3 regions of the Alloactinosynnema sp. L-07 genome follow, and region 2 is predicted to be linked to each of the others. Evidence: riboswitches for the same ligand, from Rfam matches in the RefSeq annotation. Region 2 holds a riboswitch; each other region holds the start of a gene.
What was found. A riboswitch is a leader RNA that binds a small molecule or an ion and turns the genes downstream of it on or off. The one in region 2 is predicted to bind cobalamin.

Region 1: it holds a riboswitch for cobalamin, as region 2 does, so the genes downstream of both, BN1701_RS13560 (ribonucleoside-diphosphate reductase subunit alpha) here and cobN (cobaltochelatase subunit CobN) in region 2, are expected to answer to the same signal.
Region 3: it holds a riboswitch for cobalamin, as region 2 does, so the genes downstream of both, BN1701_RS13540 (ABC transporter substrate-binding protein) here and cobN (cobaltochelatase subunit CobN) in region 2, are expected to answer to the same signal.

Annotation. Positions count from the first base shown of each region.
Region 1 covers NZ_LN850107.1:3,069,169-3,073,212, reverse strand. Annotated here, with positions in the region: gene BN1701_RS13565 (ribonucleotide-diphosphate reductase subunit beta) at 1-567, opposite strand, end outside; gene BN1701_RS13560 (ribonucleoside-diphosphate reductase subunit alpha) at 564-2,861, opposite strand; cobalamin riboswitch at 3,043-3,255, opposite strand; gene BN1701_RS13555 (ABC transporter ATP-binding protein) at 3,284-4,044, opposite strand, start outside.
Region 2 covers NZ_LN850107.1:2,481,053-2,485,096, forward strand. Annotated here, with positions in the region: gene cobN (cobaltochelatase subunit CobN) at 1-1,831, opposite strand, end outside; cobalamin riboswitch at 1,857-2,002, opposite strand; gene BN1701_RS11140 (precorrin-3B synthase) at 1,998-3,044, shown strand; gene BN1701_RS11145 (precorrin-8X methylmutase) at 3,041-3,661, shown strand; gene cobJ (precorrin-3B C(17)-methyltransferase) at 3,658-4,044, shown strand, end outside.
Region 3 covers NZ_LN850107.1:3,063,425-3,067,468, forward strand. Annotated here, with positions in the region: partial or broken gene BN1701_RS37275 (RNA polymerase sigma factor) at 624-1,172, opposite strand; cobalamin riboswitch at 1,243-1,432, shown strand; gene BN1701_RS13540 (ABC transporter substrate-binding protein) at 1,625-3,193, shown strand; gene BN1701_RS13545 (ABC transporter permease) at 3,190-4,044, shown strand, end outside.

The sequences.
Region 1 (4,044 bases), 590 kb from region 2:
GTAGAAGAACAGGCCCTCGATGCACGCGGCGAAGCAGATCAGGTTGAGCAGGAAGGCCCGCCGGTCGGCGCGGGTCTCCAGCCGGTCGAGGTGCCCGATCGAGTCGATCCAGCGGAAGCAGAACTCCGCTTTGTCCCGGATGGACGGGATGTTGTCGACCGCGGCGAACGCCTCGACCCGCTCGTTCTCGTCGGGCAGGTAGGTGTCGAGCAGCGTCAGATAGAACTGGACGTGCACGGCTTCCTCGAACAGCTGCCGCGACAGGTAGAGCCGCGCCTCGGGGGCGTTGACGTGCTGGTAGAGGTTGAGCACGAGGTTGTTGGCCACGATGGTGTCGCCGGTGGCGAAGAACGCCACGAGCCGGTTGACCAGGTGCCGTTCGGCGGCCGACAGCTTCGCCAGGTCGGCGAGGTCGGAGTGGAGGTCGACCTCCTCGACCGTCCAGGTGTTCTTGATCGCGTCCCGGAACCGCTCATAGAACTGCGGATAGCGCATCGGTCGCAGCGTGAGGTCCATGCCAGGGTCCAGCAGCGCGGTCCTGCGGGCGGTGGCGTCGAGCGTGGTCACTGGCAGGCCTCACAGGATTCTGGGTTCTCGAGTGAGCAGGCGAGGGCCTCGGCGGTGGGCACGGTGGCCTGCTGGATCCGCGTCGCCGGGCGGGAACGCAGGTAGTAGGTGGTCTTCAGCCCGGCCTTCCACGCGTACAGGTACATCGAGGAGAGCTTGCCGATGGTCGGCGCGGCGACGAACAGGTTGAGCGACTGGCTCTGGTCGACGTACGCGCCGCGCGCGGCGGCCAGGTCGATCAGCGCCTTCTGCGGCAGCTCCCACGCCGTGCGGAACAGCTCGCGGACGTCGGCGGGCAGCTCGGTGAGCCCTTGCGCCGAGCCGTCGTCGCGCTTGAGCCGGGACCGGATCTCCTCGGTCCACAGGCCGCGCGCCTTGAGCTCGCGGACCAGGTACGAGTTGATCTGCAGGAACTCACCCGACAGCGTCTCGCGCTTGAACGCGTTGGACACCTGCGGCTCGACGCACTCGAAGCAGCCCGCGATCGAGGCGATCGTCGCGGTCGGGGCGATGGCGATCAGCAGCGAGTTGCGCAGTCCGTGTTCGGCGATCCGCTCACGCACGGCCGCCCAGCGCTCCGTTTGGGTCGGCGTTACCGCCCACAGGTCTGGTTGCAGGTCGCCCCGCGCGGCCCGGGTCCGCGCGTACGCCGGGTGCGCGCCCGCCGAGGCCGCGAGCTCGGCCGAGGTCTCAAGCGCCGTCAGGTAGATCTCCTCGGCGATCCGGGTGGACAGCTCGCGGGCCCGATCAGAGTCGAACGCCAGGCGCAGCGTGAAGAACACGTCCTGCAGGCCCATGACGCCCAGCCCGACCGGGCGCCACTTCGGATTGCTGCGCGCCGCTTGCTCGGTCGGGTAGTAGTTGATGTCGATCACGCGGTCGAGGAATGTCACCGCGGTCCGCACCGTCGACCGCAGCCGCGCCCAGTCCATGTCGTCGCCATCGACGTGCGCGCCGAGGTTGACCGACCCGAGGTTGCACACGGCGGTCTCGGTGTCGCTGGTGACCTCCAGGATCTCCGTGCACAGATTCGACAGGTGCACCACGTTGCCGGGCTCGGCGGTCTGGTTGCAGGTGCGGTTGGCGGTGTCCTTGAACGTCATCCACCCGTTGCCGGTCTGCGCCAGGGTGCGGATCATCCGCCCGTACAGGTCGCGGGCCTTGACCGTGCGCACCGCGCGGCCCGCCTCCTCGGCGGCCCGGTAGGCGCGGTCGAACTCGTCGCCCCACAGGTCGGGCAGCTCCGGCACCTCGTCGGGGTCGAACAGCGACCAGTCGGCGTCGGCCTCGACCCGGCGCATGAACTCGTCCGGGATCCAGTTGGCCAGGTTGAGGTTGTGGGTGCGCCGGGCGTCCTCGCCGGTGTTGTCGCGCAGCTCCAGGAACTCCTCGATGTCGGGGTGCCAGGTCTCCAGGTAGACGCAGGCCGCGCCCTTGCGCCGCCCGCCCTGGTTGACCGCCGCGACCGACGCGTCCAGCGTGCGCAGCCACGGCACGATCCCGTTGGAATGCCCGTTGGTGCCGCGGATCAGCGCGCCCCGTGAGCGCACCCGCGACCACTGCACGCCGATGCCGCCCGCGAACTTCGACAGGTGCGCGATCTGGGCGTACCGCTCGTAGATCGACGACAACTCGTCCTTCGGCGAGTCGAGCAGGTAGCACGAGGACATCTGGGTGTGCCGGGTACCGGAGTTGAACAGCGTCGGCGAGCTGGGCAGGTAGGCCAGCGACGACATCAGCCGGTAGAAGGCGATGGCCTCGGCGGGCGTGTGCGACAGCCCGCACGCCACCCGCAACAGCCAGTACTGCGGCACCTCGATCACCGAGCGCGTCGACGGGTGCCGCAGCAGGTAGCGGTCGTAGACGGTGCGCAGCCCGAAGTACTCGAACCGCCGGTCGGCCGACTCGTCGATCGCGTCGTCGAGCTTGCGCGCGTGGGCGGCGACGAACGTGGCCGTCGCGTCCCCGATCAGGCCCTCGGAATGACCCAGTCGCACGCTCTGGCTGAACGACGCGACGCCCTGCCCGCGCACCTCCTTGTCGATGTAGGCCGACAGCAGGCCCGCGGCGAGCTTGGAGTACTCGGGTTCCTCGGCGACCAGTTCCGCCGCGGTCTGGATGGACAGCCGGTCCAACTCGGCGGTGGTCGCGCCGTCGTAGAGACCGCTGATCGTCCGCGTCGCGACCCGCAGCGGGTCGACGTCGGCAAGGTCGACGGCACACCGGCGCACCGCCCGGACGATCTTGGCCACATCCACGGGTTCCAGTGCGCCACTGCGCTTGCGCACCCGCATGGTGGTCCCCAGTGTGTCAATCCTCTGTGGACTGATTGGGGTCGACAGGTCAGAGACCGTCACAGCTCTCTCCTCGCGAGCTCGGTCGAACCGCCGGGCCACCTAGACACGCGAAGACCGAGCGGGCGCACGCGACCGCGTCGCCCTCGCGCCCTCCCTCGGGGCCCGGACGCCCGCACGCGGCGCGTGCGGGGCGGCTGGCAGGTCTTCGGACTCACGGGCGTGCCTGGTGGCGCCTACTGGCCGTCGCTTCCCGGACTAGTGATGTGTCCAGTGCTTCCTGACGGCTGTCGTTCCCGTTCACCGCTGCGGGGCAGTCCCGGACTCGCACCGGGTTCCCTCTTACGACGACCGCCCTGGATTGGACGGCCGAACCAGCTCTGATCGACACCATACATGGGGTGTGGAGCGTCGATTGGCAACTACATGTTGTGGGCGTGTCGGGTTGCTGGGGCGGCCGTGAGAAACCGCTCGGCCAGCGGGTGCGGGGTGTCGTCGCGCAGGATCTCGCCCGTCGGGCCCTGCGCGTGGATCCGCCCGCCGTCGAGCAGCGCGACCCGGTCGGCGATCGCGGCGACGACGCCGAGGTCGTGGGTGATGAACAGCAGCGCCAAGTCGAGGTCGCGCTGCAACTCGCTCAGCAGACCCAGGACGGACGCCTGCACCGAGACGTCGAGCGCGGAGGTGATCTCGTCGCACACCAGCACCGCGGGGTCCGCGGCCAGCGCACGGGCGATCGCCGCGCGCTGCTGTTCGCCACCGGAGAGCTGGGCCGGGTACCGGTCGGCCAGCTCTCGCGGCAGTCGGACGCTGTCGAGCAACGCGCCGACCCTGGATTCGCTGCCCGTGCCGAAGAACCGCAGCACGCGGGCGAGTTCGGCGCCCACGGTCCGGCGCGGATTGAGCGAGTCACCGGGGGACTGGACCACGATGGCGATACGTTTGCGCTGGTCGCGGGTGCGCCGGTGAGTCATGGTGACGCCGTCGATGGTCAGCGTGCCCGCGTCGGGGCGGTGCAGCCCCGCGACGCAGCGGCCGATGGTCGTCTTGCCGGACCCGGATGCCCCCACCAGGGCCAGGCACCGCCCGGCGGTGAGGTCGAGGTCGACGTCCTGGGCCGCGACCACCGACCCGTGGGACGCGGTCAGCCCCCGTACCCGCAGCACCGTCGGCGTCTCCGGCC
Region 2 (4,044 bases):
AGATCTGGGCGCGGATCGCGGGCAGCTTGGCCGGGTCCATCGCGGCGATGTTGGAGTGCTCGTCGAGCAGCTGCTCCAAGCGCGCGAGATCGCCGTAGCTCTCGGCGCGGGCCATCGGCGGGACCAGGTGGTCGACCAGGGTGGCGTGGGCGCGGCGCTTGGCCTGGGTGCCCTCGCCAGGGTCGTTGACCAGGAACGGGTAGATCAGCGGCATGTCGCCGAGGGCCGCGTCGGTACCGCAGGACGCGGACATGCCCAGGTTCTTGCCCGGCAGCCATTCCAGGTTGCCGTGCTTGCCAAGGTGGATCATGGCGTGCGCGCCGAAGCTGCCCGCGACCCAGCGGTAGGCGGCCAGGTAGTGGTGGCTCGGCGGCAGGTCCGGGTCGTGGTAGATCGCGACCGGGTTCTCGCCGAAGCCGCGCGGCGGCTGCACGATCAGCACGACGTTGTCGGCCTGCAGAGCGGCGAGGACGATCTCGCCCTCGGGGTCGTTGGAGTGATCGACGAACAGCGAACCCGGCGCGGGGCCCCAGTGCTCCTCCATCGACTCGCGCAGGTCGGCGGGCAGTGTGTCGTACCAGGTCCGGTACTCGGCGGCCGAGATGCGCACCGGGTTGCCGGAGAGCTGCTTCTCGGTGAGCCAGTTCGGGTCCTGGCCACCCGCCTCGATCAGCGCGTGGATCAGCGCGTCGCCGTCCTCCGTCGCGACACCGGGCAGGTCGCCGACGGTGTAGCCGGCGTCCTTCATGGCGGTGAGGAGCTTGATCGCGCTGGCCGGGGTGTCGAGGCCGACCGCGTTGCCGATGCGGGCGTGCTTGGTCGGGTACGCCGACAGCATCAGCGCGACTTTGCGCTCGGCGGGCGGCACGTGGCGCAGCGTCGCGTGCTTGACCGCGATCCCAGCGACGCGGGCGGCGCGCTCGGCGTCGGCGACGTAGACCGACAGGCCGTCCTTGTCCTGTTCCTTGAAGGAGAACGGGACGGTGATGATCCGGCCGTCGAACTCGGGCACGGCGACCTGGGTGGCGGTGTCCAGCGGCGACAGGCCGTCGTCGCTCTCCGCCCACGTCTCGCGGCTGGAGGTCAGACACAGGCCCTGGAGGATCGGGATGTCCAGCGCGGCCAGCGCGCCAACGTCCCACGCGTCCTCGTCGCCGCCCGCGGACGCGTCGGCCGGGCGGGTACCGCCCGCGGCGAGGACGGTGACGACCAGGGTGTCGACGGTGCCGAGGACGTCGAGCAGGTCCTGCGGGGCGGTGCGCAGGGAGGCGCAGTAGACGGGGACGGCCTGGCCGCCCGCGTCCTCGACCGCCGAGGCCAGCGCTTCTACGAACGCGGTGTTCCCGGCGATGTGGTGGGCGCGGTAGTAGAGGATGCCGACCTTCGGACCCTCGGTGCGTCGAGCGGTGCGCTCCAGCGGACCCCACGCGGCGAGTTGGGCGGGCTTGGCGAAGCCTTCGCCGGTCAGCAGCAGCGTGTCGGACAGGAAGTGGAACAGCTCACGCAGGTTGTCGGCACCGCCGTGCGCGAGGTAGCTGTGCGCCTCGGCGACGACGCCGACCGGCACGGTCGAGCACTCCATCAGCTCGGCGTCCGGGGCCTGCTCGCCGCCGAGAACGACGACCGGCCGGGGTCCGGCGAGCAGCGCGTCGAGCCCTTCCTCCCAGGCACGGCGGCCACCGAGGAGGCGGACGATGACCACGTCCACGCCGTCGAGCAGTGCGGGCAGGTCGGCCACGCCGAGGCGGGCCGGGTTGCCGAGCCGGTAGTCGGCGCCGCTGGCGCGCGCGGAGAGCAGATCGGTGTCGGAGGTCGACAGCAAAAGGATCATGAGGCCCTTCCTGGGGTCCGCGCCCCGGGTAGTGGGTTGCGACGGCCGGAGTTTCTGGCTCCCGGACCGGATGAACCGATCCGGTGACAGTGGCGGGACCGCGCCGGACTCACACCGGCTTCCTCCGCTTGCCATCGCTTTGTCCGGCTCACCCTATATTCGGGCAGTGCCTTCCTCCCAGCGCCGTATGGGCGCCGATGCCTGCCCTGGTGCACTCGACGTGCACCGGGCGGCGGACGGCGGTCTCGCGCGGGTCCGCGTTCCGGGTGGCCGACTGACATCCGCGCAGGTCAGAGCCCTCACCGACGCCGCGCGGGAGCTGGGCGACGGGACGCTGGAACTGACCTCCAGGGCCAACCTCCAGGTCCGCGGCCTGGCCGACGGCGCCGAGGTCGAGCTGGGCGCGCGGCTGGCCGGAGCGGGCCTGCTGCCGTCGCTGACGCACGAGAAAGTGCGCAACATCATGTCTTCGCCGCTCGGCCGGCCCGGGCTCGCGGCCGAACTGGACCATGAGCTGTGCGGGCGCGCGGATCTCGCGGCGCTGCCGGGCCGGTTCCTGTTCGCCTTCGACGACGGCCGCGGCGATGTCGCCTGGCTCGGCGCCGACGTGGCCGCGCTGCCGGTGGGCGACGCGGTCGCGATCCTGCTGGGCGGCGCCGACCACGGCGTCCGCGTCCGGCCGGACCAGGTGGTCGAGACGATGCTGGCCGCCGCGACAGCGTTCCTGGAGCTGCGCGACGAGCAGTGGCGCGTCGCCGAGTTGCCCGCCGATCGCATCGCCGGGCTGTTCCCCCGAACTGAGGAACGAATCACGGGTAGGCCGCCGGTCGTCGGGCCGGTCGGGCCAGTCGAGTTCGCCGACGGGAGCGCGGGCTTCGGCCTCGGTGTGCCGTTGGGCAGGCTGACGGCCGACCAGGCAGCGCGACTCGGCGACGTGGTGCTGACCCCGTGGCGTGGCTTCGTCGTCGCGGGCGGCGATCCGGGGATCGACGGCTTGATCAGTGACCCGGACTCGCCATGGCTCGGGGTGACCGCGTGCACCGGGCGACCGGGCTGCGCGAAGTCGCTGGCCGATGTGCGGGCCGACGCGCGGCCGCTGGGACGGCCCGCGCACTGGTCGGGATGTGACCGGCGGTGCGGCAAGCCCGCCGGGGTGATGGACGTGGTGGCCACCGAGCGTGGCTACGTGGTGGACGGAAGGCTGGAATGTTGATCGACTACATCCGGGACGGCGCGGAGATCTACCGCCGCTCGTTCGCCACGATCCGGGCCGAGGCCGATCTGGCCGGGCTGCCCGCCGACGTGGCCCGTGTCGCGGTCCGCATGATCCACGCGTGCGGGATGGTCGACCTGGTCGAGGACATCGCCTACTCCCCCGACGTCGTGGCCGCCGCCCGCGCGGCCCTGCTCGCGGGCGCGCCGATCCTGTGTGACGCGCACATGGTCGCCAGCGGCATCACCCGCAAGCGGCTGCCCGCCGACAACGAGATCATCTGCACGCTGTCCGACCCCAGCGTCCCCGACCTGGCGTCCACTTTGGACAACACGCGCAGCGCGGCGGCACTGGAGCTGTGGGGCGACAAGCTCGACGGCGCGGTCGTGGCCATCGGCAACGCGCCGACCGCACTCTTCCGGCTGCTGGGGATGATCGACGAGGGCGCGCGGCCCGCCGCGGTCCTGGGCCTGCCGGTCGGCTTCATCGGCGCGGCCGAGTCCAAGGAAGCGTTGGCCGAACACGGAAGCGTGCCGTATCTGGTGGTGCGGGGACGGCGGGGCGGCAGCGCCATGGCCGTCGCCGCGGTGAACGCGATCGCGAGTGAGCAGGAATGACGGGCACCCTCTACGGCGTCGGGCTCGGCCCCGGCGACCCGGACCTGATGACGGTCAAGGCCGCGCGGCTGATCGGCGAGGCCGACGTGGTCGCCTACCACAGCGCCCGCCACGGCAAGTCCATCGCGCGCGGTGTCGCGGCCCGCTACCTGCGGGAAGGTCAGATCGAGGAGCAGTTGGTCTACCCGCTGACCGTCGAGACGACCGACCACCCCGGCGGCTACGCGGGTGCGATGGCCGAGTTCTACGAACAGGCGGCGGCCCGGTTGGCCGTGCACTTGGACGCGGGTCGCGATGTCGTGGTCCTGGCCGAGGGTGACCCGCTGTTCTACGGGTCGTACATGCACATGCACAAGCGGCTGTGCGGGCGTTATCGCACGGAG
Region 3 (4,044 bases), 580 kb from region 2:
ATCCACTTGCCGTTCGAACTCGCCAACGAGGGTGTCGCGGGGTCTGAGGACAGGTGCAGCGCGTGCAGGATGTCTCTCGGTGAGGTCAGCAGGTGCGGCTGGTGGTCGAGGCGAAGCTGCTGGACCGAGGTCAGCTGGTGCACGGCGACCACCCACTCCACCTTCACGACAAGGAGCGCCCCGACCCTGATCACGGCATCCTTTGTGGACTGTAGTGAGGTGAGAAGCGGGCCGAGGTTCTGCATGAGCGTGGCGGTCACGTTCGCGTCGTGGGCGAGCACGCCGCGGGATTCGACGGCGTGCATGGCGACCGCTGCGGCCTCGCCAGCTATTGGAGAGCGCGCGACGTCGCGGGTGCGCGCTCGCATGCGTCGAAACCACGAGCCGAGGACGGGGTCGTCGCGATCGGCCATCTCGAGTCCGGCCGTCCGAAGGAGGACCTCAAGTTCGGCTTCGACCCGCTCATGGCCCGCCTCGTCGGCGAGGTAGATGGTGATCGGGATCGTCAGGTCGTCGGCGTCCGGCTCCGTGGGGATAGCGACCTGCGGAACCTTCTCCTCATCCAGGAATCGCAGCGTCGAGATGTCGGACGGCACGTCCACCCGGACTTCGGCAATGACTTCGTCGAACAGAGCCCGCAGGGCGTTGAGGCAGCGCCCTCGGGTCGGACCGATGCTGCCGAGGGGCAGGTTCAAAGCGTCGGCGACCACACGATATTCCGCCCGTCCGGCAAGCACCGTCAGTCGCAGCAGCTCCTGGCAGCGCTGGGGCAACCGCTGGAAGGCCACCCACAGGTACTGGTCCGACTGGCCACTCAGCGGCGAGTCGTCGATCACCAGCTCGGCCGACGCCGGGGGTGCCCCGTACGCTCGGGCCCGCCTGGCCTCCCGCCGCGTCGTGGTGATCAGCCAGCCGACCAAGGCCCTGGACTCGGCGAGCCGGTCGAGGTGACGCAACAGCGTGAGCCAGACAGTCTGAACGACGTCCTCGGCGGCGTTCCGGTCAAGTCCGCCGCCTCGCGCCACGTGCCAGACGAGCGGGGTCAACTCGGCGACCAGGACATCCAGCGCCGAGCGGTCTCCGCCTTGCGCGGCGCGCAGATAGGCCGAGTACCTGTCCTGCTCCCCCAAACCTTCCAAGGTGTCGGGTTTCGTGCCCGTGTCTTTGCTCATCGACCACCCCTTCAACTGACACCACAGTCTGACGGTGATCGAACCGACAACCAGCTGTCTGGTCAAGGCGCGGGTGTTCTGCCATGATGGCGCGACCAGGCGATGGCGACGAGGAAGCCGGTGTGAATCCGGCACGGTACCGCCACTGTGATCGGTGAGCGACTCCCGCGACTGGCCACTGCCCCACCAGGGGTGGGAAGGCCGGGGAGAAGCGTTGATCCGACGAGTCAGGAGACTCGACCATCGCTACCTCACCATCCGGGGCGGTTCTCCCCGAGAGAGGCAGTTGCCGTGCGGACTGTCGTTCACCCAGTCATTCTCCTTTCGTACAGGAACCTTTCCCGGCGCTGACCGCCGTTCACTGACATCCCAGCGGGTCTGAGCGATCCGCGGTTCCTCCATGCGCCGACGCGGGCGCATGGCTCTTTCCTGTGCGCTCAAGGAGTTCACCCATGTTCGATCGATCGACCCTGCCCTCCCGCCGGACCATCCTCAAAGGAGCGTTCGCGGGCGCGGTCCTCCTCGGCGCTCCCGCGTGCGGGCCGGGCAACGCCACCGGCAACGCGAGCGAGACGCCCCGGCGGGGCGGGAATCTGCGGGTGGTGGTTTCCGGGGCCAGCACCACCGACGACGTACTCGACCCGCACCTGGCAGGATCGTGGGGTGGTGGCGCGGTGGCGAAGAACGTGTTCGACAAGCTGGTGGCCTACAACCACGACCTGACGCTGCGGCCACGACTGGCCGAGTCGCTCGAACCCAACGCCGACGGGACGGTCTGGACGGTCCGACTCCGCAAGGGCGTGCGCTGGCACGACGGCAAGCCGCTGACCGCCGACGACGTGCTGTGGAGCGTCAAGCGGATCCTGGACCCGGCCAACAAGCTGCCCGCCGCCGCGGACCTGTCCATGATCGATCTCGCAGGCTCGCGGAAGGTCGACGACACCACCGTCGAGCTCCGGATGACGCAGCCGATGGCCGATCTCGGCGCGCTGTTGGCGGGCTGGTACGTCTACGTGGTCCAGAACGGGACGAACACGTTCGACAAGCAGCATCCGCCGGTCGGCACCGGGCCGTTCCGGTTCGGCGACTGGGCGCCGGGCGAGCGGACCACGCTGCTGCGCAACGACTCCTATTGGGAGGACGGCAAACCGTATGTCGACAGCGTCGAGATCATCCTCGCCGCGAGCGCCGACGCACGGCTCAACGTGTTCCTGTCCGGCGCGGCCGACATCGTGCACGAGCTGTCCCATGTGCAAGGGAAGACACAGCAGGGGAATCCGGCACTGACGATCCACCAGTCACCGGTGGGCACGTTCCAGGCGTTCAACATGCTCATCGATCGGGAGCCGTTCACCGATCCCCGCGTCCGGGAGGCACTGCGGCTGGCAGTGGACCGAAAGGCCATCGTGGACTCCGTCTACTTCGGATACGGCGAGGTCGGCAACGACCTGTACGGCAAGGGCGCGCCGAACTACGCCGACTCGATCCCGCAGCGCGCCTACGACCCCGAGAAGGCCCGCGCGCTGCTGCGGGAAGCGGGCAAGGAGAACCTGACGGTCACCCTGCACACCTCCGACGCCACGCCCGGCTTCGTCGAGTCGGCGCTGCTGTTCGCCGAGCAGGCGAAGAAGGCCGGGATCACCATCGACGTGTCGAAGTCGGCGGCGGACTCGTACTGGACCGACGTGTGGCTCAAGCAGCCGTTCACCCAGACCAGCTGGGGCAGCTACGCCCTGGAGTGGTTCTACGGCCAGGCGATCGTGTCGACCGCGCCCACCAACGAGACCGCGTGGAAGCGGCCCGAGTGGGACCGGAAGTTCGCCACGGCGCGCGGCACCCTGGACGCCGAGCAGCGCGGGCAGCGCTATCTCGAACTGCAGCAGGAACTGTGGTCCGACGGCGGATACATCATCCACTCCTACGCCAAGTGGCTCGACGGCGTGAGCCCGCGCGTGCGCGGTTTCGCTGGGACCACCGTGGCCACCGACGACTGGTGCGGCTACCGGAACGTATGGATGTGACCACTGTGGACGGTATGCGCCGGTACGTCGCGTTGCGGCTGCTCGGTGCCGTCGGCGTGGTGTGGGCGGCCTCGGTGGTGATCTTCGCGGCGATGCGGCTGCTGCCCGGTGACGCGGTCGACGTCATCCTGGCCAAGGGCGCGGGTTCGGGCGGCGGCTCCGCGGCCGACAAGGCAGCCCTGCGCGCCCAACTGGGCCTGGACCGGCCGCTGGTCGACCGATACGTCGACTGGATGGGCAGTGTGCTGCAAGGGGATCTCGGTCGGTCGCTGTACTCCGGTCGGCCGGTGACCGAGATCGTCGGCGCGCGGCTGCCGAATACCCTGGTGCTGGCCGCTGTCGCCGTGGCCGTGGTGGTCCCGCTGGCGATCGGACTCGGCGCTTGGGCGGGCGCGAAGGCTGGGCGGGTACGCGACCGGGTGGTCAGCGCCACGTCGGTGACGGTGGGCTCGCTGCCCGAGTTCGTCACCGCCACGCTGCTGATCTCGCTGTTCGCCTACACGTGGCCGATACTGCCCGCGGCCTCGATGGTCCGCCCCGGCGACAGCCCACTGTCCACACCAGACATCCTGGTGCTGCCGGTGATCACGCTGGTGGCGGTGATGGCCCCGCAGACGATCCGGATGGTGCGGGCGCAGCTGGCCGAGGCGATGGCGTCGGACTACGTCAGGATGGCGCGGCTGCACGGCATCCCGGAACGGCGGATCGTGCTCCGGCACGCGTTGCGCAACGCTCTGGCCCCGGCGATGCCGTTGCTGGCGGGCAGCATCACCTGGTTGATCGGCGGGATCGTGGTCGTGGAGACGGTGTTCGCCTACCCGGGGATCTCGCAGGACCTCGTGCACGCGATC